Regions from separate parts of the Pontibacillus sp. ALD_SL1 genome, predicted to be linked through region 2. Evidence: riboswitches for the same ligand, from Rfam matches in the RefSeq annotation. Region 2 holds a riboswitch; the other holds the start of a gene.

Region 1 (15,279 bases), 470 kb from region 2:
AAGGAATATATGCAGGGTCCTTTCTATAAGGGTGAACCCACACAAGGATATCAGTCACGGATGAATCGTGGCGAGATCTTCCGTATGGGAATTAAGAAGTTAAAAGAAAAGAGTCAATCTGATTACCAGAAGAGTTTTCAAGAGTTAAGTGCAGAAGAACAGGACAAGATTTTAACAGCTTTTGAAAATGATGAAGTGAAGATGACTGGAACGACTTCTGCTGAGTTCTTTGAACTTATGCGAGCGGCTACGATTGAAGGTGTATATGCAGATCCAATGTACAGTGGTAATCGCAACATGGATGGTTGGAAGATGAAACAGTTCCCAGGCGCCCAAATGTCTTATATCGGTAAAATTGAGAGCGATAAATTCGTAGATATAGAGCCGCAAAGTTTGCATTCTATGTTGAATAAATAGAAAGGCGGAGATCATATGGCAAAGACATTGCCAAAAGTTGATGTGGTCACAGTAGGAGTAGGTTGGACAGGCGGTATTTTAGCAGCTGAGCTAGCTAAGGATGGTATGAAAGTAGTGGGGCTTGAACGAGGAAAAGAACGGTCAACAGAAGATTATTTGCATGGGCACGATGAGTTACGTTATGCACTCCGCTATGAATTAATGCAAGACACTTCAAAAGAAACTATTACGTTTCGAAATAATCGTAAACAACGTGCTCTCCCTATGCGTCAACTAGGTTCCTTTCTTCTAGGAGAAAACCTAGGTGGAGCGGGTGTGCACTGGAATGGTCAAACGTACCGCTTTTTCCCTTATGATTTCGAAATTAAATCAATGACAGAGAAAAAGTATGGGAAAGGAAAAATTAAAGATGGCTACCTTGTTCAGGATTGGGGCATTACATACGACGAGTTAGAGCCCTATTATGACCAGTTTGAGAAAGCCTGCGGAATATCAGGTGAAGAGAATCCTATGGCAGGTAAACGGAGTAATCCTTATCCAACACCACCAATGAAGAGTACTCGTTCACTTGATAAGTTTGCAGAAGCTACGAAGGAATTAGGGTACAAGCCTTATAGAATTCCGTCAGCTAACCTTTCTGAACCGTATAAAAATCAGTATGGTATGCAGATCAACGCATGTCAGTACTGCGCATTTTGTGAGCGATTCGGGTGTGAATATGGAGCAAAGTCGGATCCGGTGATTTCGGTTATTCCAGCTGCCAGGGAATCTGGAAACTATGAAATTCGATACCATTCTAATGTAACTGAAGTTATTTATGATGGAAGCAAGGCAACGGGCGTAAAGTATGTAGACGTACAAAGTGGCGAGGAATTTATTCAACCTGCTGAGGTCGTTGCGCTTACCTCATATGTAATGAATAATGTGAAATTCTTATTGATGTCAGACATCGGTCAAAAATATGATCCCAAATCAGGCCAAGGTGTTGTAGGTCGTAGTTATTGCTATCAAATTCTTCCTGGAGCTACAGGCTTTTATGAGGAAGAGCAGTTCAACACCTTTATGGGAGCCGGTGCGCTTGGTACTTCTATCAATGATTTCTATGGTGATAACTTTGATCATTCTGACCTGGATTTCATTCATGGAGGCGTTATTTCCATTACCCAAACAGGGAAACGTCCAATTGCTAACAACCCAACTCCTCCGGAAACACCAAGGTGGGGGAAAGAATTTAAAAGCAACTCGATTAAATACTATACACGTACATTAACGATCGGATCACAAGGTGCGTCTCTACCTTATAAAGAGAATTTCTTAGATCTTGATCCAACATATAAAGATGCATATGGACTACCGTTATTACGTATGACTTACAACTTTACAGATCAGGATAAGAAACTTCAAAAGTATATTACTCAAAAAACAGCAGAAATCTCAGAAAAAATGGGGGCTTCTAAAACAGTTCCAAACCCAGAATTAACAGATTACAGTATTGTACCTTATCAAACTACACATAATACAGGTGGAGCCATAATGGGCGCAGATCCGAATACCTCTGTTGTGAATAGCTATTTGCAGCATTGGAATGCTGAGAACTTATTTGTAGTAGGAGCTTCAGCCTTTGCCCATAATGGTGGTGTGAACCCAACGGATACAGTAGGCGCACTTGCTTATCGTGCTGCTGAGGGTATTAAAAAGTATCGTAAAAATGGTGGTTCTCTCGTTTAATTTTTAAACAGAAGGAGTGAAGCCTTATGCTTCCTCAAATCGGAATCCCTGGTTTAGTGTTGATTTTGATTCTATCTCTCCTATTATTTGGCCCGAAGAAGCTGCCTGAGATCGGTGCAGCATTTGGGAAAACCTTAGCTGAGTTTAAGCAATCTACGAGGGAATTATTAGATGATGATGAAGAGCCTAAAGAACTGAAAGAGGCGAAAAAAGAGTAGTAAAAAGCCAAGTACTTATTTGTACTTGGCTTTTTGGTGTCTAGCTCCGGCTCCACACGATGTGGGGTCGCTCGACGTTGGCTATTGACGTGGCGGTTTTAGTCGAGCTTCCGATTTAACCTTGTCACCCCGCCTGCGCTTTTCTAGTGTCTAGCTCCGGGGGGCTAGGGGCTAGCGAGATAAGTAAACTACCTGCAGTGGCTAATCGCCACTTCCGGCAGTTTACTTATCCGTACGCCCCTGGGCAAGCCCCCTGCGCTTTTCATGGTGTCTAGCTCCGGCGGGCTAGGGGCTAGCGAGATAAGTAAACTACCTGCAGCGGCTAATCGCCACTTCCGGCAGTTTACTTATCCGTACGCCCCTGGGCAAGCCGCCTGCGCTTTTCATGGTGTCTAGCTCCGGCGGGGAGGGCCTAGCGCGATAAGCAATCTACTTCCAGTCTGCTGCGCAGACTTGCAGCAGCTTGCTTATCCGGCCCCACACGATGTGGGGTCGCTCGACGTTGCCACAGGACGTGGCGGTTTTAGTCGAGCTTCCTCTTTACCTTGGTCAGTCGCCTATGCTTTTCTAGTGTCTAGCTCCGGCTCCTAGCCCCTAGCGTCATAAGCAATCTAACTCCAGTGGCCTTCTGCCACTTCCGTTAGCTTGCTTATGCGTACGGGGCTGAACAGTCGCCTGCGCTTTTCTACCTATTATCTATAGTTTCTGGATACATATCATGATTCATCAGGCGGTGTTCGGCCATTTTTTCGTATTTGGTGTTGGGTTTTCCGTAGTTGCAGTATGGGTCGATGGATATGCCGCCTCTTGGGGTGAATTTGCCCCATACTTCAATATAGCGAGGGTCCATGAGTTTGATTAGGTCGTTCATTATGATGTTCATGCTGTCTTCATGGAAGTCTCCGTGGTTACGGAAGCTGAAAAGGTATAGTTTTAAGGATTTGCTTTCTACCATCTTTTCACCTGGGATATAGCTTATATAGATCGTTGCAAAGTCAGGTTGTCCTGTTTTAGGGCACAGTGTTGTGAATTCAGGGCAATTGAATTTAACGAAATAATCGCGCTTAGGATGCTTGTTATCAAATGATTCTAAGACTTCTGGATCGTAGTCAAAAGAGTAATTTGTTCCTTGGTTGCCAAGTAACGTAACTCCTTCTAGTTCTTCATCTTTTCTTCCTGCCATTGTTCGTCACCACTTTCTCAAAGAACAAAAAAAGAGGATGTCTTCATTGAGCGAAGATCCACCTCTTGTTCTTTAGTTTTTTATAGAGGGTTTAGCTAGAACCTCTCCCGAATCGGAATGTTCTATACTTTTAATAACTTTAGTATATAAGTGGCGGAGAAAGGTGTCAACGAACGCCTTTAGAACCTATTAGATAGTTTTGGTTTTTAGGTAATGAGGTAAATTCCTGGAGAACACTCATTTAAGGAGGATTTTCATGCAAACCCATAAATTATACATTAACGGCGAATATGTTAATTCCACAGGTAGTGAGTATATTGATATTATAAATCCGTCAACTGAAGAACTGATTTCAAGAACGCCTAAGGGGACAGAAGAAGATGTAAACAAAGCTGTTGAAGCAGCATTTAATGCCCAAAAGGAGTGGGAGTTAACTCCAGCTATTAAGCGAGGAGAAGCGGTCCGTGAAATGGGTGATAAAATCGCTGAAAAACGTGACACCTTTATTCAGTTATTGCAAGAAGAGCAAGGGAAAGCTTATGAACTAGCAAGTGGAGAAGTGGATCTTGCAATAGATTACTTCCGTTACATGTCAGAATGGGCACGTAGAATTGAAGGTGAAATTGTACCAAGTGATCGCCCAAATGAAAATATTATGGTCTATAAAAAACCTATTGGTGTCGTTGCTGGTATTGTTCCTTGGAACTTCCCTGTATTCATATTAGCTCGAAAAGTTGCTACGGCCCTTGTAACGGGTTGTTCTATTGTACTGAAACCAAGTCAACAAACACCAAATACAGCAGCAGAATTCACAAAAATTATCGATGGAATGGATCTGCCAAAAGGAATTTACAACTTTATTACCGGCACGGGTGGAACACTAGGTAATGCAATGGCTACTCATGAAAAGGTTCATATGATCTCTATGACTGGTAGTGTTGGAGCTGGTACGAAGGTGATGGAAGCTGCTGCTCAAAATATCACTAAAGTAAACCTTGAATTAGGTGGTAAAGCACCGGCCATTGTAACAGCTAATGCTGATCTAGACGTAGCAGTTGAAAACGTTACGCAATCTCGTTTAATTAACAATGGACAGGCTTGTACAAATGCCGAAAGAGTATATGTACATGAGAGTGTTGCAGAAGAATTCATAAATCGCCTTCATAAATCATTCGAAGAACAAAAGTTAGGTAACCCACTTCAGGACAAAGGTGCTGATGTAGGCCCGTTAATTAGTGAAGACCGTATACAGGAAGTTGAGAAGATGGTAGAAAGTGCGGTAAATGAAGGTGCACGTATTGTGACAGGAGGAAAACGTGGGGAACAGGAAAAAGGATTTTTCTATGAACCAACTATTTTAGCTGATGTTACACATGATATGACTGTTATAGAAGAAGAGATCTTTGGACCTGTCATTCCGGTTTCTACTTTCTCTACAATAGATGAAGCAATTGAAAAAGGGAATGATACTGATTATGGCCTTTCCTCTTCCGTTTATACAGAAGACTTAAGTGAAGCAATGCGTATTGTAAATGAACTTAAATTTGGTGAAACGTATGTAAACCGTGAGAATATGGAAGCTGTTCAAGGCTATCACCAAGGACTTCGTAAATCCGGTATAGGTGGTGCTGATGGTAAGCACGGTTTAGAGGACTTCCTTGTGACCCAGGTTGTATATATGGATTATAACTCAAAGAAGAAATAAAAAAATTATGATGTTGACAGTCCTGTAAGGTACTCCTTGCAGGACTTTTTTTCTGATTCCAATAGGTTATTCCAATTATTGTGAGGGTTATGGCTTTAAATTTACAATTGAATCACATACAATAGAGATAATTAACGGAATTTTTAAATAGTTTAAACATCAAACGATTATCTCTTTTTTTATGGAGGTCTGTAATCGTTTACAAAAATGGGGACGAGGTGATTGGATGAACATGCAACGTATTGAGACCAAAAGTGGAAATTTCAACATGAATAACTATGAGGAAACGTATCAGAAATTTAATTGGGATGAAGCTAAATCCAATTTTAGCTGGCATACGACAGGGAAAGTAAATATTGCGTATGAAGCCATTGATCGTCATGCTGAAAACCCAGATAAAGCGGATCAAATTGCACTTATTTATTCTGCCCCTGATCGAGAAGAGAAGCTAACTTTTACTGATTTAAAACAATCAAGCAACCAATTTGCGAATGTACTGAAAAAACATGGGGTGGAGAAAGAAGATCGAGTCTTTTTGTTCATGCCTCGTAGTCCGGAGTTTTATGCGTCATTTCTCGGAATTCTAAAAGTCGGGGCCATTGCTGGACCTCTCTTTGAAGCATTTATGGAACAAGCGGTTCGTGACCGTTTAGAAGATAGTGAAGCTTCTATGTTAGTTACCACACCCGAATTATTAGAGCGTGTGCCTTTTAGTGATTTACCTCATCTAAAAAAAGTTGTCTTAGTAGGTGAATCAGATCAAAAAGGGGAGGCTTACATTGACTATCATGCTGAGATGAAGGAGGCTTCTAAAAGCTTTGATGTAGAATGGGTCGATTTAGAAGATGGAATGCTTCTCCATTATACTTCGGGCTCAACAGGGAAGCCAAAAGGGGTTTATCACGTTCACAATGCAATGCTTCAGCATTATCAAACAGGTAAATGGGTGCTGGATCTGAAAGAAGATGATATCTACTGGTGTACAGCTGATCCAGGTTGGGTAACTGGTACGAGTTACGGGATCTTTGCTCCTTGGCTAAATGGTGTGACAAACCTCGTCCGTGGTGGGCGCTTTAGCCCTGAACAGTGGTACGAGACGCTGCAAGAAAAAGAAGTCACCGTTTGGTATTCAGCTCCTACAGCTTTTCGTAAGTTGATGAGTGCCGGGGAAGATATTGTGAAGGAGTATAATCTAACACACCTCCGTCATGTTCTAAGTGTTGGTGAACCTTTAAATCCAGAAGTTATTGCCTGGGGAATGAGTGCGCTAGAGCTTCGCATCCATGATACGTGGTGGATGACTGAAACTGGGGGGCAATTAATTTGTAACTTCCCTGCTCTTGATATGAAACCAGGTTCCATGGGCAAACCATTCCCAGGTATTGTGGCTTCTATTATTGATAATGAAGGAAACGAACTTCCTCCAAACCAGATGGGGAACCTAGCCATTAAGGCACCTTGGCCGTCCATGATGCGCGCGATTTGGAAGCGACCTGAGAAATATGAGAGCTATTTCTTAAATGGCTGGTATATATCAGGAGATAGCGCGTACAAGGATGAAGAAGGGTACTTTTGGTTCCAGGGTCGATTAGATGATGTCATTAATACTTCTGGAGAACGAGTGGGTCCATTTGAAGTAGAAAGTAAATTGATTGAACACCCTGCAGTATCAGAGGCTGGAGTTATTGGTAAACCAGACCCTGAGCGAGGAGAAATCATTAAAGCGTTTATTACTTTGAATGATGGATACTCTGAATCGGAAGAGCTACTTGAGGAGATTCGACAGTTTGTCAAGAAAGGGTTAAGTGCTCATGCTGCGCCTCGTGAATTAGAAGTGAAAGATACAATTCCTAAGACAAGAAGTGGTAAGATTATGAGAAGACTATTAAAATCGTGGGAGCTAGGCCTTCCTACGGGAGATGTTTCAACTCTAGAAGAATAAATATAAAAAGCTGTTCCAAGTGGAACAGCTTTTTATATTTAGACTAAGGTTGTATGGATGCTCCCCTCTATAATGACACTTGTTAACTTTATATCTTTAAGTCATCTTCATTATCATGATCCCTTCCTTGAACCTACCATAATGATAAAACAATAGAGGTAACCCTTATAATTATCATTACCCCACTTCTGCTTAGTAGGGGGATTTGTAGTTGTGAGTAAAATATCTGTTTTATAGTATATTTAATTTAATATAATAATTTTACACTATAATTGTAGTTTGAGAGCATTTTAAGATAAACTTAATACATTTAATAGAATGTTAATAAATCCCGTCATTATTGGTATATCAGTATTTAGAATGAAATACATCAAAAAAATCTCTTCTTTACTGTTCGTTTGTACTTATATTTTTTGCTATAATAATATAATAAAAACAGACGGCGGAAAAGGAGCAGAATGCATGCGTCTAAAAAAGTACACGGATTACTCTTTAAGGGTTCTTGTTTATGTAGGTTCCAAAGAACAAGATCACCTATCTTCGATTAAAGAAATTTCTCAAGCATTTGATATCTCTCAAAACCACTTAAGCAAAGTGGTCTTTCATCTTGGAAAGTTAGAATTAATTCAAACCATTAGAGGGAGGTCAGGTGGGATTAAGCTATTAGAACGACCTGAAAATATTAATTTAGGAGACGTCATTCGTAAAATGGAGAGTGATTTTGTCCTAATTGATTATGTTCAGTCTGATTCTAAAGAGGAAGCTCTTAAACCATCTGGTCAATTAAAGTATGCTTTAGAAGAGGCCTTACAGTCTTTTTTCTATGTTTTAAATCAATACACATTAAAGGATCTTCTTCATGAAACTGAAGAGGTAAATAAAATACTTCATTACGAAACATAACTATATAGACACTCACTATATAAAGAATATTTTCTGGTTCTGGCAGGTTATATGGACTGTAGAGAATGATAGCCAACCGTACTCATTCTTCTTTTAATTGATGAATCTATATCTAAAAGAGTAACCTCTAACATATAGAGGTTACTCTTTTTGTTTTATTTTCCTGATATTGAGGGAAAATGAAGAAGACTCTCTACTAAAGGTGGATTAAGAATGTCTAATCAATTATATGATGTAATCGGTGTTGGGGTAGGACCCTTTAATTTAGGATTGGCGGCACTATTAGACCCAGTGGAAGATTTAAATGGGGTTTTCTTTGAACAAACAAACCAATTGGAATGGCATCCTGGTATGTTGATTAAAGGGACAAATTTGCAAGTACCATTTCTGGCGGATTTAGTAACATTTGCAGACCCAACGAGCCGCTTTTCTTTCGTGAATTATTTACATAAGCAAAATCGCTTGTACCCATTTTTCTTTTTCCAAGAACTTCAGGCTCCAAGGGAAGAATACAATGAGTATTTACAATGGGTAGCAGGTCAGCTTGAACACTTGCATTTCAGTAAAAGGGTTGTGGATGTTGAGGAAGATCAAAGTAATGGGTCCCATTTTTATAAAGTAACGGTAGAAGATATGAATACAGGTGAAAGAGAGTGTTATAACGCAAAGCATATTGTGATGGGGACAGGTAGTACTCCTCTAATCCTAGATGGAATGGAAGGGTTGCCTGAAGAGGATGTTGTGCATACGAGTCGCTATTTATATAAAAAAGAAGAAATAGTGAAAGGAGATAAAGTTACTGTAATAGGGTCAGGACAAAGTGCTGCTGAGATTGTTGAAGATCTTTTGGCGGAACAGGGGCATTATGGCTACGAGATAACATGGCTAACACGTTCACCAGGACTCTTTCAGTTAGATACAGCTAAGTTACCACAAGAATTCTTTTCTCCAGATTATGTAACTTATTTCAATTCCTTAACGTACGAACAAAGAAAGAACACTCTGTCTGATCTAGATTCTTTACAAAATGGAGTCGACCCTTCTACTCTTAGTAATATTTATAATTGGCTTTACCATCGTTCTATCGGTTCAAATCAAAACGACGTTACGATTCAGCCTGTAACGGAAGTGAGTTCTATTGAGAAAATTGAAGAAAGCTACAAGCTGCATTGTCATCAATGGCAAGCAGATGACACCTTCACTTATAATACGGACAAAGTTGTTTTAGCTACGGGGTATAAGCCTAACATTCCCGATTGGTTTAACAATCGCTTCGCTGAAGGAGTTGTCTATGAGGATGAGAACCTATTTAAGGTTGGTCGTAATTGTGAAATCGTATTTAAACAGAATCGTAATCATAAGATATTTGTTACTACAAATATTAGCCACTCCCATGGCACGGGGGCAAATAACTTAGGTCTTTCTGTCAGTAGAAATATAAAGATGATTAATACTATTGCTGGTAGGGTGGTGTACCCAGAAGGTGAAGGGGCTATTTTTCAGCAGTTTCGAATGAGTGATAGACAATAACTTGTTCAATGGTTTAAAGAATTCTTGTAAGGGAAATATAGGAAATGTACTCAAAGCAAAGGAGAGGAGATCATCATGAGTAAAATTGCATGTGTCGTAACAGAACTTTTTGAAGACGTAGAATACACAGATCCAGTTAAGGCATTTAAAGAAGCTGGTCATGAAGTTGTAACTATTGAGAAACAGAAAGGGAAAACGGTTACTGGTAAGCAAGGAAATGAATCGGTAACAATCGACCAAGGCATTGACGATGTGAAACCTGAAGACTTTGATGCTTTACTTATCCCAGGAGGCTTTTCCCCTGACCAATTGCGTGCGGATGAACGCTTCGTGAAGTTTGCTAAGCATTTCATGGATGAGAAAAAGCCCGTATTTGCCATTTGTCATGGTCCTCAGTTGCTTATTACAGCTAAATCACTAGAAGGACGTACAGCTACAGGCTTTACATCTATTTCTGTAGATATGGAATATGCAGGTGTTCATTACAAAGATGAAGAGGTTGTAGTATGCGGTAACCAGCTTGTTACAAGTCGCCAACCTGATGATATTCCTGCATTTAACCGAGAATCGCTTAAACTATTGGCGTAAAGGTAAGAGTAACTGAATAGAGATATTAAAATCCTGCAACTAAATAGGTTGCAGGATTTTATCTAGTTAAGGAAGAGGGATGAATATGATCGTTGTAAGAGAACCTAATCATATACTATTATTTCAACAGCACCACCACGCTCTTGTGTCAGGGATCATGGCTAAGAAATGGATGGGGAATGAATTCGTGGGTGGAGAACCTAGGAGTGATGTAGAGTATGCAGTCGCCTACCATGATCGTGCTTGGATTCCTTTAGATCAGAAACCTCGTTGGAATAATCATAAACAGCAACCGTATTCTTTCATTGATTTCCCTGAAGAAGAAAAGGTGATTGCGTATCAACGAGGGATTGATGAGGTTGAAGAACACTCTTCTTATGCAGCGGTAATGTGTAGCATGCATTATGCTTCCTTTTACTCGAAAGCTGATACGTTATCAGAATCGGTAAGAGAATTTTTACATAATGAAGAAAGGAGAAGAGAACGCCTCCTTTCCTTTCTTTCAGAAGAAGCTGATAACCTAAAGGAGCATTTAGACTTTCTTCAATTTTGCGATGACCTTTCCTTGTATTGTTGTATGAATCCACCTGGAGTGAAGAAGGAGGACGAGTTATCGTGGTTTCGGGATGGATTCCCCCAGACTTTTTCAATTGCTCCAAACGGCTTAGAGGCAGCATGGGTGGATGGAAAACATATTGCGGTTAAGCCCTTTCCATTTGAGGGCCCTTTTACAGTGTCTATTCCATATAAAAGAGTAAGTGACTCCATTACGGCTGAGTTATGGGAGGACGCCTATACATCAGCCGAATGTCAGGTGAGAACCATTACTTTTATAGAGGGATGAAAATTATTTTAGTTTTGGATCTGAGTGAAGTCTTTTATTCGTCATCTCTTTAAAAATATCGCTATTTGATTGGGGAGATGGGTTTGGCACTTGTTTAAGCATAGAAGGATGTATAAGTCGCTTAAATTCCCCAATGGTTAATGGCTTCTCTTCCTCTTTTAATTCGTATCCTAACTGCCCATTAGGTTCAATTGTTGCTGTTTGTATAGAAGCCAGCTGCGTAATGCCTTGCTGTCGTACGAGCATCTCTAACTGATCGACTGATAAACGGAGTTTTTTTAACTCTTTCATTTGAAGCTGGCCATTTTGAATTACAACCCGGGACTTTCCGGTCACTAACTTCTCCAAGGAGTTAAATTTCAGTTGCAGGTATTCAAGAATAATGAGAAATAGTACAAAAACAGAGGCTGCTACTATAGTTCGCCAAACACTTGTTTCAATTATGGGTTGAATGATGATCGATCCAATTGAAATCATAATAACTGTTTGTGCTAAAGACATTTGAGAAATAGACTTTCTTCCTGCGAACCTCAGTAAACATACCCCAGCTGTTATCATAAGGATAGATTTTAAAATGACAGACATTCAATACCGCTCCTTTCGTACAATGATAGCTTGTGGTAAAGGAGCGGTTTTTAGTACAAGAAGAAAAATAAAAGCAACTGTTTGTTAATGACGCAACTTACGAGTTGAGGCTAAAGATAGGTGATTTTTAGAGTGCAATCAAAAGAGGGGGCGCAAATATAGCGCCCCCTCTCTTCTTAAATTACTTTATTAGGTACAGATACTTTATCGTTTAACCACATCAAATTGACTTTCGATTAACTGCCAGTTTTGAGGGAAAGGAAGGCCTAACTTCCAGTAACTCACGCCCTTTAACCCCAGCTCCTTTACGAGGTCAAACTTCGCTTGAATCGAGCGCGCATCCTCAAACCACACTTCGTGCTTGTTTCCGTTAGCGTCCTTATACGTATAAAATGGAGCTTTAGCTTCTTCATCAAATTGAATTTCTACATTATTTTCTCTAGCCCTTCGGATAGCTTTTTGAGGCGATAGAGCTTCAGCAGGTTCATTCCCTTTCTTATAAGGAAGCGTCCAGTCATATCCGTAGAGATTCTGACCGAGGAAGATTTTTTCTGCTGGCATAACGCTTAAAGCATACTCAACTACGTTTCGTACTGGATCGATTGGAGATACTGGCATAGGTGGACCACCGCTATATCCCCACTCATACGTCATAAGCACGACGAAATCTGCAATTTCGCCATGGGTTTTATAATCATGAGCGCCATACCATGCTCCTGTTTGTTCAGCACTTTTTTTAGGAGCTAATGCTGTTGACATTTGTAATCCTTCTGCAGAGAGACGCTTCTTCGCTTTTCGAAGGAAGTTATTGTAGTCTTCCTTTGTCTCTGGTGGGAGAAACTCAAAATCAAAATGAACGTCCCCAAACCCTTTATCTTTAGCTGTTTGTATAAGATTGCTGAGTAATGTATCTTGTAGTTCTGCATCTGTTACAATGAGGCGTCCTAGTTCTTTGCTGAAACCACCTTCTTCAATATTGTTTACAACAAGCATCATTTCCACATTGTTTTCTTTGGCTATGGAAAAGTAATCATTAAGTGGAGGTTCTATGAGTGAGCCGTCACGGTTAATCTCATAACTAAAAGGTGCTAAGTACGTAAGGGATTTAGCGTGCTCCCTCACATATTCCTCTAATTCAGGTGATACTTTTTCCCCATATGTTTCTGCATAGCCATTAAAGGCGGCTTCTACTTTTGGTTGCGGTGGAATATATAGACGTAAATTTAGAGGGAGAGGTTTATCGACAGGGATATTGTTGATATTGGCTAGTTCCTGGGCTGTTAATCCATACTGTTTCGCAATAGAGAATAGTGAATCCCCTTTTTTTACGAAATAGTAATCGCCTTGAACGGGAATGACCAAAGCTTGCCCAACGACTAAATTATTTGGTGCATCTAGCTCATTTGCTGTTACGATCTCCTCCATTGGAACGCTATACTGATTCGCTATACTATATAGACTTTCGCCTGAAGACACGACATGAATCTGCACACCATTGCCCCCCTTTTTAAATGCTTAACTAATTAAGACTTATGTAAGAAGAGGGGGAAGTATGAGTAGATCATTTCTTGTGAATAGGTGAAATGTCCGCTTTTAAAACATTTTTCATCATTTTTAAAGCGTAGATGTTATCTTCTACGGCATTAGAGGCAATGCAATCAGACGGAACGTGTAGGGTGTATTCTCGCATATAGGCATCATTTGCAGTGAATAAGACGCAAATATTCCCCGCAATACCACTTATAATGAGGTGATTTACATTTAATTCAACCAGAAGAGCTTGCAGAGCTGTTTGATGAAAAGCAGAGTGCTTCGGTTTAATAAGGAAGTAATCAGATTCACTTGGAGCAATTTGTTTAAGAAAAGATTTGTTTTGTTCATTTGTACATTTATCTATAATTCGGTTCAAATCTGCTTGCCACAGTTTGTAATGATCATTTATGTAGATAATAGGAAGGTTGTGCTTGTTGGCGTAAGTTTTTAATCGTAAAATATTTGGTAGCATAGTGTAACACTCTTTTAAAAGCAATGATCCGTGTTGAAAGTCAAAATCATTAATGAAATCAATAAAGAGAATGGCAGTCTTTTTGGTCATATTAGATGAACCTCCCTTTAACTGTTATTCTTTCTAGAGTTTTGAGAATTAAACAAGTAAAGTGAAGTGATAACATGAACGATGTGGCATTTATGGAAATAGCTATAGAAGAAGCCAAGAAAGCAGAACGAAAAGGTGAGGTACCAATTGGTGCTGTAATTGTTAAGGATGGAGAAGTGATTGCTAGAGGGCACAACGTACGAGAAACAGAACAATTAGCTTCTTCCCATGCTGAGTTTATTGCAATTGAAAGAGCTAACCAAGTTGTGGGGAGCTGGCGACTAGAGGAATGCACATTATACGTCACTCTAGAGCCTTGCCCTATGTGTGCAGGAGCCATATTGCAATCTAGAATACCTCGTGTTATCTTTGGGGCATATGATCAAAAAGCAGGTTGTGTAGGTTCACTTATGAACTTGTTGCAAGATGACCGTTTCAATCATACATGTGAAGTGGTATCTGAAGTGCTTCAACCAGAATGCGGTCGCCTTCTGACTGATTTTTTTCGTGAACTGAGAGCGAAGAAGAAACGTTTGAAAAAAGACTTACAATAACTTACAGAACACAAACGGCATTTTTGTTTGCATTTTAAATAAAAAATAGATATACTAATTATTGCGCACTTAAAGAAGAGCGCACGAACAAATTGATAACAAGTTTGCCGTGCTAAGCGGGAAGGTAGCGGTGTCCTGTACTCGCAATCCGCTATAGCGAGGCCGAATTCCCACCCAAGGTGGGGCGGTTTCAAGGTCTGCCTTGAGGGATTGGTGTTGACACCCGGGTCCCGCACAATGGGAACCCGTAAACCCTGTCAGGTCCGGAAGGAAGCAGCAGTAAGCGGTCATTCCCGTGTGTTGCGGGACAGCCCGGGTCGAGCCATGAACTCAAGTAACGCTTGGGGCCGCCTCATCGACGGTGGGTGCACGGCGCCAATACATAAACTCAACTCACCTTTTAATAGGGTGAGTTTTTTATTATAGAAAATTAATAGTAAAGATATAGGTTGGAGGGGGAAATAACTTTTGAAATGCCCCTCTTCATTTAGGTATAATGAGGAAGAAACCATAAAGGAGATTGGGAACAATGAGTTATCAGGCTTTATACCGGGTATGGCGTCCGAAAAACTTTTCTGATGTCGTTGGACAAACACATATTACACGCACATTGCAAAATGCGACTGTCCAGAATAAGTTTTCCCACGCTTATTTGTTCTCAGGACCTCGAGGGACAGGGAAAACCAGTGCAGCTAAAATCTTCGCTAAAACGATAAACTGTGAACGTTCTCCCGTTAAAGAGCCATGCAATGAGTGTTCAGCGTGTTTAGGTATTATGGATGGATCCATATCAGATGTTATTGAAATTGATGCGGCCTCTAATAACGGAGTAGAACAAATACGGGATATACGCGATAAGGTGAAATATGCACCAAGTTCTGTTCCTTATAAAGTTTACATTGTAGATGAGGTACACATGCTCTCTATTGGAGCATTTAATGCCTTGTTAAAAACGTTAGAAGAGCCACCTAAACATGTCATCTTTAT
Region 2 (15,279 bases):
TTTCACCTCGCCCCGTTTGATATACTGGGTATATAAGAACGTTTAGGGGAGGAGAATAACAATGACTGCATTTACAGATGAAGTTGTAATCGAAAAACCTCTTGAAGAGGTTTTTGCATTTACAACTAATATAGATAATTTTAAAAAAGTGATGCCTAATGTAGTCCAAGTAGAAACTATTACAGAAGGTGCATTTGGGGTCGGTACTAAGATAAAAGAAACACGGGAGATCAAGGGGAGGAAAGGTACCACTACAATTGAGGTGATAGATTTCGTTCCAAGTGAGCGTTATTCTGTACGCAGCGCGCTTGAAGGTTTAGAAACAATCTATCATTATTCCTTCCATGAAGATGAGAAACAAACCACCACGATCAAGTTTGAGTGCGAAATTAATACCTCTACACTAAAGATGAAAATGATTAAACCGATCTTCAAAAGAACACTACAACGAGAAGACAAAGAGCATTTATCGCTGATCAAGAAGGCTCTGGAGGAAAGCGAGTAGGCTCCTTCTGTTTAATGAAAGATTATATTGCAAGCATTAAAACGCCTGGAGTTTTAACTCTAGGCGTTTTAATTTGTTTGTTTATTTAAATAGCTGGTCCGTATATACCTTTCGAATTTGGAGTGACTCAGCAAGAGATGTATTTAGATTAAAGATATTAATTTCTTTATAGTTGTTTGAAAATTTGTTTAAGTAAACGCTTTCCAGAGCCTTTAAATCAAGGTTTAAGCGCTTATGTGGATTTTTTGTAAAAAGTTAAATTCAGCTGTTTACACGGTCTTCTATGAGTCTTATAATTTCAGATTGTACTACAATTTTGATCGACAATACGAAAACAATTTGAAGAAGAGGAAGATGCGTATGTTCAAAAAGGTCCTTTCCTTTTTAATCATTAATCTGGGTGTATTTTGTTTAGCGGTAAACGTCCACTTTTTCCTATCTCCAAACAACCTGGCAACAGGCGGAGTGAGTGGTCTTTCTATCGTTCTTCATAATATCTATCCCGACATTTCATTGGGACTTGTTATGTTAATCTTGAACGTAATTTGTTTCATACTAGGCTTTATCTTTATCGGATTTAACTTTGGAGCGAAAACCATTTATACAAGCTTTGCGGTTTCGTTCATGGTTTGGGCACTTGAGCGATTTGCTCCCCTTAGCCAACCGGTATCCGATGATATTCTGATTCAACTGATTATCGGCCAAATGATTGCTGCTGCTGGTATTGCTATGGTCTTTCACCAGGGGGCATCTACGGGAGGAACCGATATTATTGCTATGATTATTAATAAATTCTTCTCCCTAGAACTTGGTAAGGCTGTCTTGCTTTCGGATATTGCTATTGCAACATCATCTATATTCTTATTCGGTCCACAAATCGGACTATATGCCTTCTTTGGTGTTATTCTGAATGGAATTGTGATTGATTACGCACTGCAGCAATTTGATAATAACAAAGAGATTGTCATCATTAGTCGTGAAAGTGAACGAGTTCAACACTTTATCGTTAATGAACTTGGAAAAGGGGCAACGATTCATACTGCTAAAGGTGCCTTTACCCAGGATTCTAAAGAAGTTATTACAACGATTCTGAAACGTAAGGATTATACGCGTCTTAAGAAATATATCGCTGAAATTGACCATACCGCGTTTATTACCGTTCACTCGATGAATGAAATCATCGGAGAGAACTTTAAACGTTTGGCCTAAAGATAATAAACTTGTCAAAATAGAACTTGTTTATAAAGGATGAATAGTTCACCATGAGTGAGAAAAAATCAATGATTGATCGCGTTCATCAATCCCTTAAAGAAGCGATTCTTTATAGGAAGATTGCACCTGGAACGCAACTAGTTGAGAAGACGATTGCTGAGCAGCTCAGTGTCTCTAGAACGCCAATTCGACACGCAATGATTCGTTTAGAACAAGAAGGACTGGTTACGATTGTTCCAAATAGAGGAGCTTTTGTAGTTCAACCTACCGTAGAAGAGATTAGACAAGCGTTTGTCATGAGAAAGGAACTAGAGAGTACCGCAGCTCGCTTAGCAATTGGTGAGATAACAGACAAGGACCTAGAAGTCATGAGAGAGCTGGTTTCAAGGGAAAAAGAAACGTATGAAAGCGTCGATATTTTAAGATATATTCACGTAAATAAATCCTTTCATATGTATCTAGCTCAAAAGACGGGAAACACGTTTTTGCAAGACTATATGGAGCGAATATTGGATCAGATGAATGTCTATCTAGTATTATATGATGTCTTCTACGATGCTGACTCATCGATGGAAGGAAGTACACGCTTTGTTGAGCATGAGCATATTATAGAAGCTCTTAGTAACCGCGATCTTGACCATTTGTTGCATTTAATTGAGCGTCATATGCGATTCAGTTTAGAATCGATGAATTTAGATAAAACCACATATCGTTCGCTAGAGAACGTACTCGAAGACTGATTTGTTAAATGGTGAGCCATTTCGCAATCAGTCTTTTTTATGAGGTGTTGTTCCATATAAGCCTCCTTATATGGAAGACTCTGAGCTGTACGCACGCATACCCTATGTATTACCGATTACACCCAGCATATCAAGACGAACTTGAATTAGTATAAATAAAAAACAAGAAACCTGAACGTATACTTCTCTGGAAGATTAAGAGAAGATGCCGTTTCAGGTTTCTTTTTTTTGGACTCGTAGGATATTATTACTTCCTTTATGTATGTATGAATCAGTGAATACGATTTCATTTTTGAGTGTAATAAAATTGTTATATAACGTTATCGAATAAATGGATTATACGTATTGACCACCTTGCATAAGCGGGTGTAGAATGTTTTCAGGATTTTTCAATTGGCCCTACAGCTTAGTGAATAATTACATCAAAGAAAGGGGGAAATCGTCATGACTTATAGAGTAACGGTTTACCTTCTTGGAATGTTTGTGAATTTCTTTGGTGTAGCATTAATTATTAATGCCACACTTGGAGCGGGATTTTGGACGTCCTTTTTTATAGGTATGTCCGACCTGTTTGGTCTTACGGTAGGTACTTGGTATGCCATCTTCCAATTTCTTATTATTTTCGTCAATGGATGGTTAATCAAGCAAGCACCTGAATTTAGAGCAGTGATTCCTGTGATCTTGGAAGGTTTTATTTTGGATTTTTGGCTAGAGATTGTCTTTGGACATTTAGACTTCTCAACAGCTCCGTTTTTATTACAAGTCGTTATGCTTATATCAGGTGTCCTTATTACGGGTCTTGGTGTAGCGATCTATATTATCCCTGAGTTCCCAAGAGCACCCGTGGATCAGCTGTTCTTAACTGTAAGCCGCCGCTTTAATCTAAGCTTGCGCATGGGGCAAACGGTCGTAGCTGTTGTTATGGCTACCAGTGCATTTTTAATTGGAGGTCCCGTAGGTCTTGGGACATTAGCTGGTATTCTATTCTTAGGCCCAGCCATACAGTTCTGGTATATGAAAACTTATCCAATGTATTATCGATTCCATCCGAATTATCAAGATGAGGTTGAACTCATCTCCTAATAAGCACGAGGTTCTCTCCTTCTATTAATAGTAGGAAGGACCTCGTGCTTTTTTATGTTTATCGATTGTCCCCTGCGGTAGTAGTAACCGAGTCCAATCTTTCACATAAGTCCCCCTTATGTGGAAGACACGAATTGAGAGAATGCTTCCGTTTGCTCAAACTGAGAATAAGGTGGTTCGGGAAATCACTCGCTTTCCGCGGCGAGCTGGGAAGCCTCCTCGTTCGCTACGCTCTCTGTGGGGTCTCCCCAGACACCCCTTAGCACTCAATAAACGTAACGGCCCTAAACACAAGAAAGCGTGGTGCGGGTGGGGATAATATGCCTCTTCCTAAATTGTTAGAAAATTTGATATAATAGAGTCGATCAATTTGTTGAGAGGGGATGTCAGGATGAAACGTGAAGATTTAATTGCTCCAGAGCAGTATAATGTCGTAAGTGAAGTAGAGCGGTTTGCGAACGATCCGAACCATACAGCGCTTCACTGGGAAGATGATTCTGGTAATGCTCGTGAGATTACGTACCGGAAACTGATAAAACGTGCAAGTAAAATTGGTAACGCTTTCTTGAGGCGAGGGCTTAAGAAAGGGGACAAAGTTTTAGTCATGGTTCCTCGGCTAATTGAAGCGTATGAAGTTTATCTTGGTGCGCTGAAAGCTGGTCTTGTCGTCATTCCGAGTTCAGAGATGCTTCGTGCGAAGGACCTCCAATATCGGATAAAGCATGGGGAAGTTAAGGCTGTAGTCAGTTACTATCCTTATGTTGACCAATTTGCTGATGTAGATGCAATTGATCAAGTCACTAAATTTGTTGTGGGTCATGAATCAGAAGGGTGGCTTTACCTGGATTATTTAATGGATCAAGAGAATGATCATCTTGAGATCGCTCCTACATCAAGGGATGACATGGCATTTCTATCTTACACATCTGGAACAACAGGGAACCCTAAAGGGGTTGTACATACTCATGGGTGGGGATTTGCTCACCTGCGGACAGCTGCTTATAAATGGCTGGCCATTGAAGAAGGAGATAAAGTATGGGCTACAGCGGGGCCTGGCTGGCAAAAGTGGATATGGAGTCCGTTCTTATCTGTGCTTGGGACAGGAGCCACTGGCTTTGTGTACCAAGGTAAATTTGATCCTGAACGCTATCTGACCTTGTTGGATAACCACAAAATAAATGTATTGTGCTGTACTCCGACTGAATACCGATTGATGGCGAAGCAAGATGGCTTAGACCGGTTTGATTTGTCACATTTACACAGTGCTGTATCAGCAGGTGAGCCATTAAATAGGGAAGTTATTGATATCTTCTTGAACCATTTTAATGTAACGGTGAGGGATGGTTACGGACAAACGGAAAATACGCTGTTAGTTGGCATATTAAAAGGGATGGAAGTTAAACCAGGTTCAATGGGGAAACCGACGCCAGGTAATGAAGTCGCGATCATTGATGAAGAAGGAAGACCATTAGGAGCGGGAGAGATCGGTGATATTGCCGTTCATTTGAATACACCTGCTTTATTTAAAGAATATTATAAAGACCCAGAACGTACGAAGATGTCTTTTAGAGGTGACTACTATTTAACTGGGGACCAAGCTAGTATGGATGAAGATGGATACTTCTGGTTTGAAGGCCGAAGTGATGATATTATCATTAGTTCAGGATATACAATTGGACCTTTTGAGGTGGAGGATGCTCTCGTTAAACATCCATCTGTGCAAGAGTGTGCCGTCGTAGCTAGTCCTGATGAAATCAGGGGAAATATAGTTAAAGCATTTGTTGTGTTGAAGAAGAACGTTCAAGTGGATCAGGATGAGCTTACGCGTGAGCTTCAACAACATGTCAAAGATCATACAGCTCCTTATAAATATCCAAGAAAAATTGAGTACCTTGCTGAGTTACCGAAGACGACGTCAGGAAAAATCCGCCGGGTTGAACTTCGGAATCAAGAGAAACAATCAGAACGTGCATAACAAATCTTACTTAAATCAAAAAGCTGGTGTGGAAGTCTTCAATGACCTCTACACCAGCTTTTTTCTTATTTCATAAGATCATATTCTTCTTTTAAGAGACTGTAAACAACATGATCTACATAACGATCGTATAACCACTCACATTGTCTGATCGTTCCTTCTTTTGTGAAGCCTAGGCGCACAGGAATGGCTTGGCTTTTCTTATTCCTCTTTGCGCAGCGTATTTCTACTCTATTAAATTCACGTGTTTCAAAAAGGTAATGCAAATAGGTGGATACGGCTTTCGTGATAATTCCTTTACCCTGGAACTTCTCACCTAACCAATATCCGATACTCGTGTGTTTATTTTGATGATCCAATTGATGGACACCAATCACACCAGCTAGCTCTCCTTTATAATAAATGCCGGTTTCAAACCCCTTGTTATCAGCGAATTTCTCCATGGTTCCTTCAATAAAACGTTTAGTATCTGCTGGCTTTTCTGTTTCATCGATCCAAGGTAACCATTTTCTTAAGTGGATTCGATTCGAATGAACCAATTGAAAAAGCCGGTCTACATCTGTTATATCTAGTAATTTTAAATGGAGTTCTTTGTTAATTTGATAGATAAACATGAATGAATCCTCCTTATTGAAGGTTATTCAATATTTTATCAAAAGATTGTAGGTTATGATACGAAAAGGAAATGGTCGGATAGTTGAAAGGTTTCATCTATTTGGGTGGGTGGAATAGATTAACATTACATAATCCATGTAAGGAGGGAGGATCATCGACACGGAGGTTTTAGTTAATGGGGGAGGCGTGGGAGGCCTCACATTAGCTGTGAAATTAGCGAGTCGGGGTGTGAATGTAGCGGTAGTTGAACAATTAAAGGCGGAGTCTCCTCAATATAAAGGGGAACTGTTGCAGCCTAAAACGCTAGCTATTCTAGAGGATCTTGGCGTAATCGATCAGGTATTGGCAAGTGGCCATTCCTTCTCTTCCCTTGAGTACATTGAGCTAGAAAGACAATCATCTGAACAGCCTAGAAAAGTCGGAGAATCGTGTATGGATTACGGATTATTAACGACACCGTACAATTACGCCCTTATGATCCCTCATGAAACGTTAAAGTCTATTTTATTAAAGAAGGCGAACCAGTAAGAGGGAATCGACTATTTTCATAAAGCATATGCAGAACTTTGCCCTGAGCTTTTTGACCATGTTACATCTCTTCGCAATTGGAATGACATACAGCTCATGATACGTCTCAGAATCAAAACAGCTTAAATACTTTTTTGAACGTAGTGAAGACTATCCATGGGAGAAATAGGAGTGATGGGAAATGAATATAATCCAAACCGCCTTAAAGGCGAGAAACTGGATGAAGCGGAATGAATCATTCTTACCTACCTGGCATGCCTATGTAGGGTATGAATTAGACTTATTTAAGACTTTCAAAAATCCGAAAACAGTAGATGAAGTTGTAGCAGAAACAGGTCTCAGTAAAGAGCTTTTGCAGTGTTGGGTAGATGTAGGGGCTTCCATTAAGCATTTACGAAAACGGACAGGTGGACGGTATCGAACGTCTAAACATCACTGCGGGGAGTTTCTTGAAGATGGATCTAACAGTGTAGGAGCTCTCTTAAAAGAGATGATGGAACTGCACATTCCCACATTACTTGCATATCCAAAGTACATGAAATCAAACGAACGTGCGGTATTCAATCATGAGAAGTTCGGAGATGTGGTGGCGGAAACGTCTACATTGTTAGAGCACTTCGCGATACGTCGGATTAAGAAGATGATGAAAGAACATAAAGTAGAAACCGTGATTGATTTAGGGTGTGGGCATGGAGGTTACTTAAGGAAGCTGGCGAAAGATTTCCCTGAAGTACAAATGCTAGGTGTAGATGTGAATGAACGGGTAGTTGAATCAGCGAGAAAGGCCTCAGCAGGATATAACAATATTGATTATATTGTTGCAGATGCTAGTGATTGGCGTCCTGAAGAGGGTGAAAAAGCTGATTTAATTCTTTTGCATAATGTGTTTCACTATTTAGACCCGATGGCCCGCATAGAACTTTTGAGTAATTTAACATCCTGGTTATCTGATGAAGGTCGCATCTCAGTGATTACACCAGTAAACGAAACAGATCAAGGGCAGGCATTCTCTAGTGCCTTCAATAGTTTCTTTACAGCTCATTCCAACTTATATGCTCTTCCTTCTTCTGAGGATATAGAAGAGTTAGCTGAAGCTTCAGGTCTTACGCTATCAGCTTACAACTCTATTATTAAGGAAGGTGGATGGTATGCCTTTTGGTTGATGCCACAAACTGTGTCTGATTCCAATTTAGAGAGAGAGCCAGAGTCACGCCCCTTAATAGCATCCGGGAAAGTCTGATCTACAATTGTAGGTCAGGCTTTTTTTGTCTCTGTTAATAGTGGGTGGTGATTGTTTTCGCATAAGCCGCCTTATGTGGAAGACTCGAAGTTGAGATATTTAAGCTGGAAAGGACCGTTATGTTTGATGAGTGGTTGGGCTAGCTCGCCGCGGAAAGCGAGTGATTTCCCGAACCACCTCACGCTCTAACAACGCAAACGGAAACACTTTCTCAATTACGAGCATTCAACAATCCTGCCCTATTATTGAAGAAACGTGTTAAAAATATCAATATCAAGGTGGAGAATCGAGGGAGGGGAGACAGTTTCTTAATCTTTCACACGAATAAGAAGAGGCTCTCATTATAGTGGGAGCCTCTTCTTATATGTACTGCCAATTATTTGCCCCAATACTCTAAGAAAAGAAGATCGTCTCCGAATACGGGGTCTGTTGAGGGGAGAGGGACCTCTTTAATGTTGTGTAAGACCTCAGGGCGCTCGTTTGGATTGCCATTCCGCATATCTTTATACTGGCCTTCTGGATAAGCTCCGACAACAAGGAAATCTTTCGAACCATAAAGCTGTTTGTGACCTACACCTGCTGGGATAATGAGAACATCACCAGGCGATACTTCTAATTTACGTCCGCTTTGACCGCCAAATTGAACTGTGGCTTCACCGCTTAGGACCCCGAGCACCTCATGTGCGGTGCTATGGTAGTGGTGATGGGGCAAGATTGAGCCAATCCATGTACTGTGCCAACCTTTTTGTAAAAAGATTTCGTCCATCTGGTCGATGTATTCGTTTAGTACTCCAGGATAAACCAATAGTGGAAGCGGATTATTTGGGATCTCTCCGTCGTCTTCAAATGAGTAGGTTTGTATCTGATTAGCAAATGCATGCATAAGACTTTCCTCCTATAACCAATTCCTTAGGGAAATACCCTCCTATAGTTATAATTAAACCATAAAATATGAAGAAAAAGGAAATAGTTAGTAAAAAAAGACTCAAGTATATGTTTATACTTGAGTCTTCTGAGTTTATAGGAAATCACTTTCCTTGGTGTAAGGATGCTTCTTCAAGTGCATGGTAAAGCGTGCTTTTGATAGGCACATTAGAGAAGTTGATTCCGAGCTGGATAGCTACTTGTGCTACTTTTGGATTCATTCCGCAAAGGACAGACTTTACTCCTAGAAGGTCTAAGGATTGAATAAGTTGATACAAATGGTGAGCTACCAAGGTATCAATGTTCTGAACGCCTGACATATCAAGGTAAAGCGTCTCATAAGGATGCTGATTGCATTGTTCTAACGTATGCTCTTGAATATGTTTCGTACGCTCAGGATCTAAGTCACCAATAAGAGGAATGATCGCTTCTTTATCTGTTATAGGTATAACGGGCGCACTTAATTCATTGATGAGCTGTTGCTGAGTATGGATTTGACGAATGCTTGTTTCGTAATAATGTTTAGAGAACTGATAAATTACATAGTCTTGGGCATCGTTAAACATTTGGCCGATATCCATCGCCTGTTCAATTCCAATATTATATTCATTGGCAAATGTCTTAAGGTGTTGCCAAATTGCTTTACGGAAATTTGAAAACTGCCCAAGCACTTCATTAATAGGTACCTGTTCTCCAACTCGTTTCTCTGAAATTTGCTGTGCCCAATCTTTTAGTTCTAGATTAGGATCCGTTTTATCAGAAATAAAAACATTCGATAGAGATTCAATTAATTGATAATTTTCATCCCTTAGTTGGTCAGTACTTGCATTGCTCTTTGTTGAAGAGTAGTAGGTTACATCGTTTTCTCGCATGTTTAGCCATGCTTCTGTAATATCTGATACGTTATTGTTTATGTATTCATAAAGTTTATGATAAATGTTCATCGTTTACACCTCCGGCTGCATATTCGTGCTCCTCCCCCATCATATCGGAGATAAAAGTGTAATGAAATTAATAACTAGTAAATCCGCTATAATTCTTTGTTTGGATTATTGAGAAAATAAAAACATCTTGATTTCCAAGTATTTTATGTTGCTGAAAGCATTTTCAACTTGATACATTATAGAAGGTCAAACGCCATTGACCACCTTTTACCCATAAAAAAAGTCGCCAAACGCCCCCCTTTCGTTATTGTCGATTACGTCAGGTTTAAACAATATCCTTTGGCTTATTGAACTCCGTGTCCCACAAATGTTTAACCGGTTTAGATAGAAAGGTTTGGCGGCTTTTTCCCTTTATGCAATTGGAGAATCTTTTCCCCCGTGTGCATTGTAAAAGACTCCTAAATTGTAAAAACCACTCCCATAAGAGAAAGCTAGCACCTTGGAAACGAGCTGCTAGCTTTCTTTTTTTGTATAACTTTCGCGTGAAAGGGGCCGTTATGTTAGTGAGGTGGTAGGGGTGTCTGGGGAACGACTCGCTTTCCACGGGCGGCCTCACACGACGTGAGGTCGTTCGGCGTTGTCACAGGACGTGACGATTTTAGTCGAACTTCCTTGTTCTTATTAGAGCCTCCTCACTCACTTCGTTCGCTTCGGGGTCTCGTCGACCTCTTTCTCCCGTAGGAGTCTCCCCGTTCCCCAGACACCCCTTATCAGAAGTAGTAGAACGGCCCCGCAGCTGGAGTGTAGCGAGTCCTTCAACAAACCTGCTGTCTTCCGCAGCATTTTCAGCTTACTCTACCTAGCGCAAAGGTGGACTAAATGAAACCTTACGTTTTGGCATGGACTTATGTTACAATCAAGTAGACAAAATTGAATGAAAATCTGCGTGTGTGATGCAGGAGAGGTTCTAGCTACACCCTCTATAAAAAACTAAGGATCGAACTGTACCTTCGCCTTAGGTATGGTTTTTTTATTTAGTTCGAATTGATGTACGGGTGTGTAGAATTCTCTTTTTATAATGAAAGGAGAATTTTTTTATGGATAATAAGAAAGCCCTTGTTGTGTTTAGTGGGGGACAGGATAGTACGACTTGTCTTTTTTGGGCAATGAAGCATTTTGATGAAGTAGAGGCAGTGACGTTTGATTACAATCAGCGTCATGATGAAGAAATTGAAGTAGCGAAAGAGATAGCGGAAGATTTAGGTGTGAAGCATACCATACTTGATATGTCGTTATTAAGTCAGCTGGCACCAAACGCTTTGACTAGAGATGATATAGAGGTGGAAGATGGGGAAAATGGTGATCTTCCATCTACATTTGTACCAGGTCGAAATCTATTATTCTTATCTTTTGCATCTATTATGGGTAAACAAATTGGCGCCCAGCATATCGTAACAGGAGTTTGTGAGACAGATTTCAGCGGCTACCCAGACTGTCGTGATGTATTTATTAAATCTCTTAACGTAACGCTTAATCTATCTATGGACGATCAGTTCGTAGTTCATACGCCGTTAATGTGGTTAGACAAAGCACAAACATGGGAGCTTGCGGATGACCTTAATGCACTTACTTACGTGAAGGAACGTACGTTAACTTGTTACCACGGTGTTCGTGGCTCAGGCTGTGGCGAATGCCCGTCCTGTAAATTAAGACAAAACGGTTTAGACACTTATATAAATCAAAAAGAAGGAGCGAACGCATAATGGCTATGGATCAATATGGATTTCGCATCGTAGAAGACTTACAGAAAATTGATCAGGATATTAAGCGTAGTGACCTTCAGTATCATAAAAAGCGCGTCATGGTCAGCAAAGAATTTACGTTTGATGCTGCTCACCATCTGCATTGCTATGAAGGGAAATGCAAGAACTTACACGGACACACGTATCGTGTTGTGTTTGGCATTAGTGGTTACACGGATGAGATCGGTATCGTAATGGACTTTGGCGACATTAAGCAAATTTGGAAAGAACAAATTGAAGTCCACCTAGATCACCGTTACATCAACGAGACCCTTCCTATGATGAATACGACTGCTGAGAACATGGTCGTGTGGATTTATGAGAAGATGGCAGGCGCATTACCGCAGAATAATCAATCCCTTCGTGTTGAATTTGTAAAGCTTTATGAAACACCAACAAGCTTTGCAGAGGCAAGAAGGGAGTGGATGGAGCTTGAGTAAACTTCCTGTTTTAGAAATATTCGGACCGACTATTCAGGGAGAAGGGATGGTTGTTGGGCGAAAGACGATGTTTGTCCGAACAGCTGGTTGCGATTACAGCTGTGCCTGGTGCGATTCCGCCTTTACATGGGACGGAAGTGCGAAAGAGGACATTCGTTTACTGACAGCAGGTGAAATATATGATGAGTTAAAAGAAGTTGGTGGAGAAGCCTTTGATCACGTTACGATTTCTGGTGGCAATCCTGGGTTGTTAAAACATATGGGCCAGCTTGTCGATCTCCTGCACGAAAACGGTTGTGAGGTTGCTCTTGAAACGCAGGGGAGTAAGTGGCAGGACTGGTTTACAAGCATTGATGACCTTACGATTTCACCGAAGCCACCAAGCTCGATGATGAAAACAGACTGGCAAAAGCTTGATGATATTATTGAACATCTTGATCCTCTAACAACGAGTTTGAAAGTTGTAGTCTTTAATGAAGAAGACTTGGACTATGCCAAAGGAGTGCATAAACGCTATCCTGGTATTCCGTTCTTCGTACAAGTTGGAAACGATGATACGGAAGAGGCTGATGATACGAAATTGATGCATCATTTGTTAGGGAAGTATGAATGGCTTATTGATCAGGTAATGGCCTCGACAGAATTAAACCGCGTTCGCGTCTTGCCTCAAGTGCACGCACTGCTGTGGGGTAACCGACGAGGTGTATAAGGTGAAGCAGTACTCTTTTTGGAGGGTACTGCTTTTTAGTTGAGAGAATGTTTCCGTTTGCTTTAATTGAGTGTAAGGTGGGCCTGGAAACCACTCGCTTTCCTGTGGGGAGCTGGTGAGCCTCCTCACCCGGCAAAGCCGGGCTCCGGGGTCTCACCTAGGCTCTTCTGCCCACGGGAGTCTCGCAGTTTCCATCCCCACTAACATGTCTCAACTTCGAGTCTTCAACAATTCTGCCTTTATCTTCAATATTATAGCTTTATAAAGCTTACATAAAAAAGGTGCTCCTTAGTGAAGGAGCACCTTTTCTTCTATATAAATAGGGGGGGTTAGCTTACTTGAGAGTCTTCTTGTTCTTGTTCTTTTTGAAGACGTTTTTTGCGCTTTAAGCGTCGTTTGATTTGTTTAGAATCTAGATTAATTGTTTTTGGTTGGTAGTCATCTGAAGCAACGATGTCTTCGTTTGAAGCTTTCATAAATGACCAGGCTAGCATGACCATAATGAATAGTAATGGTGTTCCTCCGACAATACTAGCTGTTTGTAATGTACCTAATCCGCCTAAGATCATTAGGGTAAGTGGAAGTAGGCAAAGGGCGAAGGCCCAGAACAAACGATTCCAACGTAATGGTTCTTCTTCAACATAATTCTGTACAACAGAGGCCAGTATGTAAGAACTGGAGTCAAATGTTGTTGCAAGGAAGATAATTGCTAGAACAGTGAAGGTTGTAATCATAATAGGAGCCATTGGCAATTGTGCGATTACACTAATAATTGCAGCTGGTGCTCCTTGTGTATTCAAGACACCAATAATATCAAATTGTCCTGTAAGTTGCATGTACATACCGTAGTTTCCGATTACTCCGAAGAAAAGAACGCTTCCTAGTGTACCGTAAAGCATTGTTCCAAGAACCATCTGTTTGATTGTACGCCCACGCGAGATTCTTGCAATAAAGAGTCCAACGAATGGTGCGTATACAAGCCACCAAGCCCAGTAGAAGACCGTCCATGATTCCGGGAAGCTTGTTTCAGCAATTGAATTAAGACCAGCAAATGATTCTGTCCATGTAGCCATGCGGAAGAAATTATCCGCTAATAAACCAAGACTATTAAACGTTGTTTCAGAGATAAATTTCGTTGGTCCGAAAATAAATACAAAGGCAAGTAAGAAAAGTGATAACCATAAGTTCACATCACTTAGAACTTTAATTCCTTTTTTCAACCCAGAGTAAGCACTAATGGCAAAAATAACAGTACAAACAATTAGTATACCCGTTTTAAGTCCGAGTGTAACTTCAATGCCGGTAAGACTTGAAATTCCTTCAGCTATCATAGGTGTTCCGAGCGCTAGTGTTGTACCTGCTCCGCCCATTAAACCAAACATGAATAGAACATCAATGATCGTACCTAGAGGGCCGTCAGCTCGTTTTCCGATAACAGGTCGACAAGCTTCACTAATTTTTAATACAGGTTTTTTACGAACATAATAGAAATAAGCAATTGGTAGTGCGGGTAATGTATAAATGGCCCAAGCAATTGGTCCCCAGTGGAAGATTCCGTATACACTCGCCCATTGGATCGCTTCTTTCGTGCCACCTTCAACTGCAAATGGAGGTGCTTGGTAATAATATGCCCACTCGATCGTACCCCAGTATAGAATACTAGAACCGATTCCGGCACAGAATAACATAGCTGCCCAGGAGAATGTTTTGAATTCAGGCTTTTCACCTTTGTCTCCTAGTTTTACTTGACCGTTTTTACTAAATGCGACATAGAGAAGGAATAAGAAAATGCCGAGGCCAACAATCATGAAGACAACACCAAAGTTTGTGGTTATGATTTCTTGGAGTTTGTCTACGACAACCTGACCTTTTTGAGGAAATAAAATGAGTGGAATTGTTACTGATAATAGTAGGAATAATGCCCCTGCAAATGTGGGCCAATCCATTATTTTTTTATTCATCTAATCGTCCTTTCTTTCAAGTACATATTTAATCATAATAGATTGATAACTTTTTGTACAGAACAAATTGTACAATCTATTTGAATTAATTGAAAAGAACGAGGTGATCAAACTGGACAAACTTACTGATAATGCTGGGGTGAACAGGTGTTGAAATTTTGTCGAAAAGAATAAAAAAACCTCGATTTAAATCGAGGTTTTTGGGGGATATTAATAGTTTTTATAAAGAGTTTAAGAGTTTCTTTAAATTCACAGCGGTTCAGTCCAGTCTTCTTTTCCGGTAAAAATAAGCATGACAGGTTCAAAGCGTTCTGTGATCTCAAACTTTTCTATAATGTTCGTAAACAATGATCCTGTCCGTTATTTTTACATCCAGTGAAGAAAATTCGAATCTTAATAGTGGATCATAAAGGAAAGTAAGAAGGCTTTTGTTACAAAAAAAGGCCGTAATTTGTTATGCTAAAGAGAAGTCAAAGTATTCCAAACACTTTAAAGGAGGGCTTATATGCCTACAACACAACAGTTAGAAAAATATGCAGAGTTAGCTATACATAAAGGGGTCAACTTACAGAAAGATCAAATTCTTATGTTAAATGCTCCTGTAGATGGTGCTGAGTTTGCGCGCATTGTAGCTAGGAAAGCCTATGAAGCTGGTGCGAAA

Evidence for each region. A riboswitch is a leader RNA that binds a small molecule or an ion and turns the genes downstream of it on or off. The one in region 2 is predicted to bind preQ1.
Region 1: linked by a shared signal. The riboswitch ahead of queF (preQ(1) synthase) and the one ahead of queC (7-cyano-7-deazaguanine synthase QueC) in region 2 are both predicted to bind preQ1.

The regions. Positions count from the first base shown of each region.
Region 1 covers NZ_CP062974.1:21,772-37,050, forward strand. Annotated here, with positions in the region: gene IMZ31_RS00105 (gluconate 2-dehydrogenase subunit 3 family protein) at 1-417, shown strand, start outside; gene IMZ31_RS00110 (GMC family oxidoreductase) at 433-2,145, shown strand; gene tatA (twin-arginine translocase TatA/TatE family subunit) at 2,172-2,363, shown strand; gene queF (preQ(1) synthase) at 3,049-3,546, opposite strand; PreQ1 riboswitch class I at 3,613-3,657, opposite strand; gene aldA (aldehyde dehydrogenase) at 3,803-5,251, shown strand; gene acsA (acetate--CoA ligase) at 5,478-7,193, shown strand; gene IMZ31_RS00135 (RrF2 family transcriptional regulator) at 7,656-8,096, shown strand; gene IMZ31_RS00140 (lysine N(6)-hydroxylase/L-ornithine N(5)-oxygenase family protein) at 8,310-9,626, shown strand; gene IMZ31_RS00145 (type 1 glutamine amidotransferase domain-containing protein) at 9,699-10,214, shown strand; gene IMZ31_RS00150 (DUF3891 family protein) at 10,300-11,058, shown strand; gene IMZ31_RS00155 (DUF421 domain-containing protein) at 11,062-11,643, opposite strand; gene IMZ31_RS00160 (glycoside hydrolase family 18 protein) at 11,848-13,134, opposite strand; gene IMZ31_RS00165 (cysteine hydrolase family protein) at 13,205-13,738, opposite strand; gene tadA (tRNA adenosine(34) deaminase TadA) at 13,813-14,292, shown strand; RNA gene ffs (signal recognition particle sRNA large type) at 14,400-14,665, shown strand; gene dnaX (DNA polymerase III subunit gamma/tau) at 14,822-15,279, shown strand, end outside.
Region 2 covers NZ_CP062974.1:494,223-509,501, forward strand. Annotated here, with positions in the region: gene IMZ31_RS02535 (SRPBCC family protein) at 62-505, shown strand; gene IMZ31_RS02540 (YitT family protein) at 866-1,714, shown strand; gene IMZ31_RS02545 (GntR family transcriptional regulator) at 1,768-2,457, shown strand; gene IMZ31_RS02550 (YczE/YyaS/YitT family protein) at 2,902-3,540, shown strand; gene mbcS (acyl-CoA synthetase MbcS) at 3,932-5,515, shown strand; gene IMZ31_RS02560 (GNAT family N-acetyltransferase) at 5,581-6,129, opposite strand; gene IMZ31_RS02565 (FAD-dependent monooxygenase) at 6,338-6,658, shown strand; gene IMZ31_RS02570 (class I SAM-dependent methyltransferase) at 6,840-7,898, shown strand; gene IMZ31_RS02575 (cupin domain-containing protein) at 8,275-8,781, opposite strand; gene IMZ31_RS02580 (STAS domain-containing protein) at 8,927-9,766, opposite strand; PreQ1 riboswitch class I at 10,662-10,706, shown strand; gene queC (7-cyano-7-deazaguanine synthase QueC) at 10,804-11,469, shown strand; gene queD (6-carboxytetrahydropterin synthase QueD) at 11,475-11,948, shown strand; gene queE (7-carboxy-7-deazaguanine synthase QueE) at 11,893-12,657, shown strand; gene IMZ31_RS02600 (BCCT family transporter) at 12,987-14,618, opposite strand; gene IMZ31_RS02605 (aminopeptidase) at 15,124-15,279, shown strand, end outside.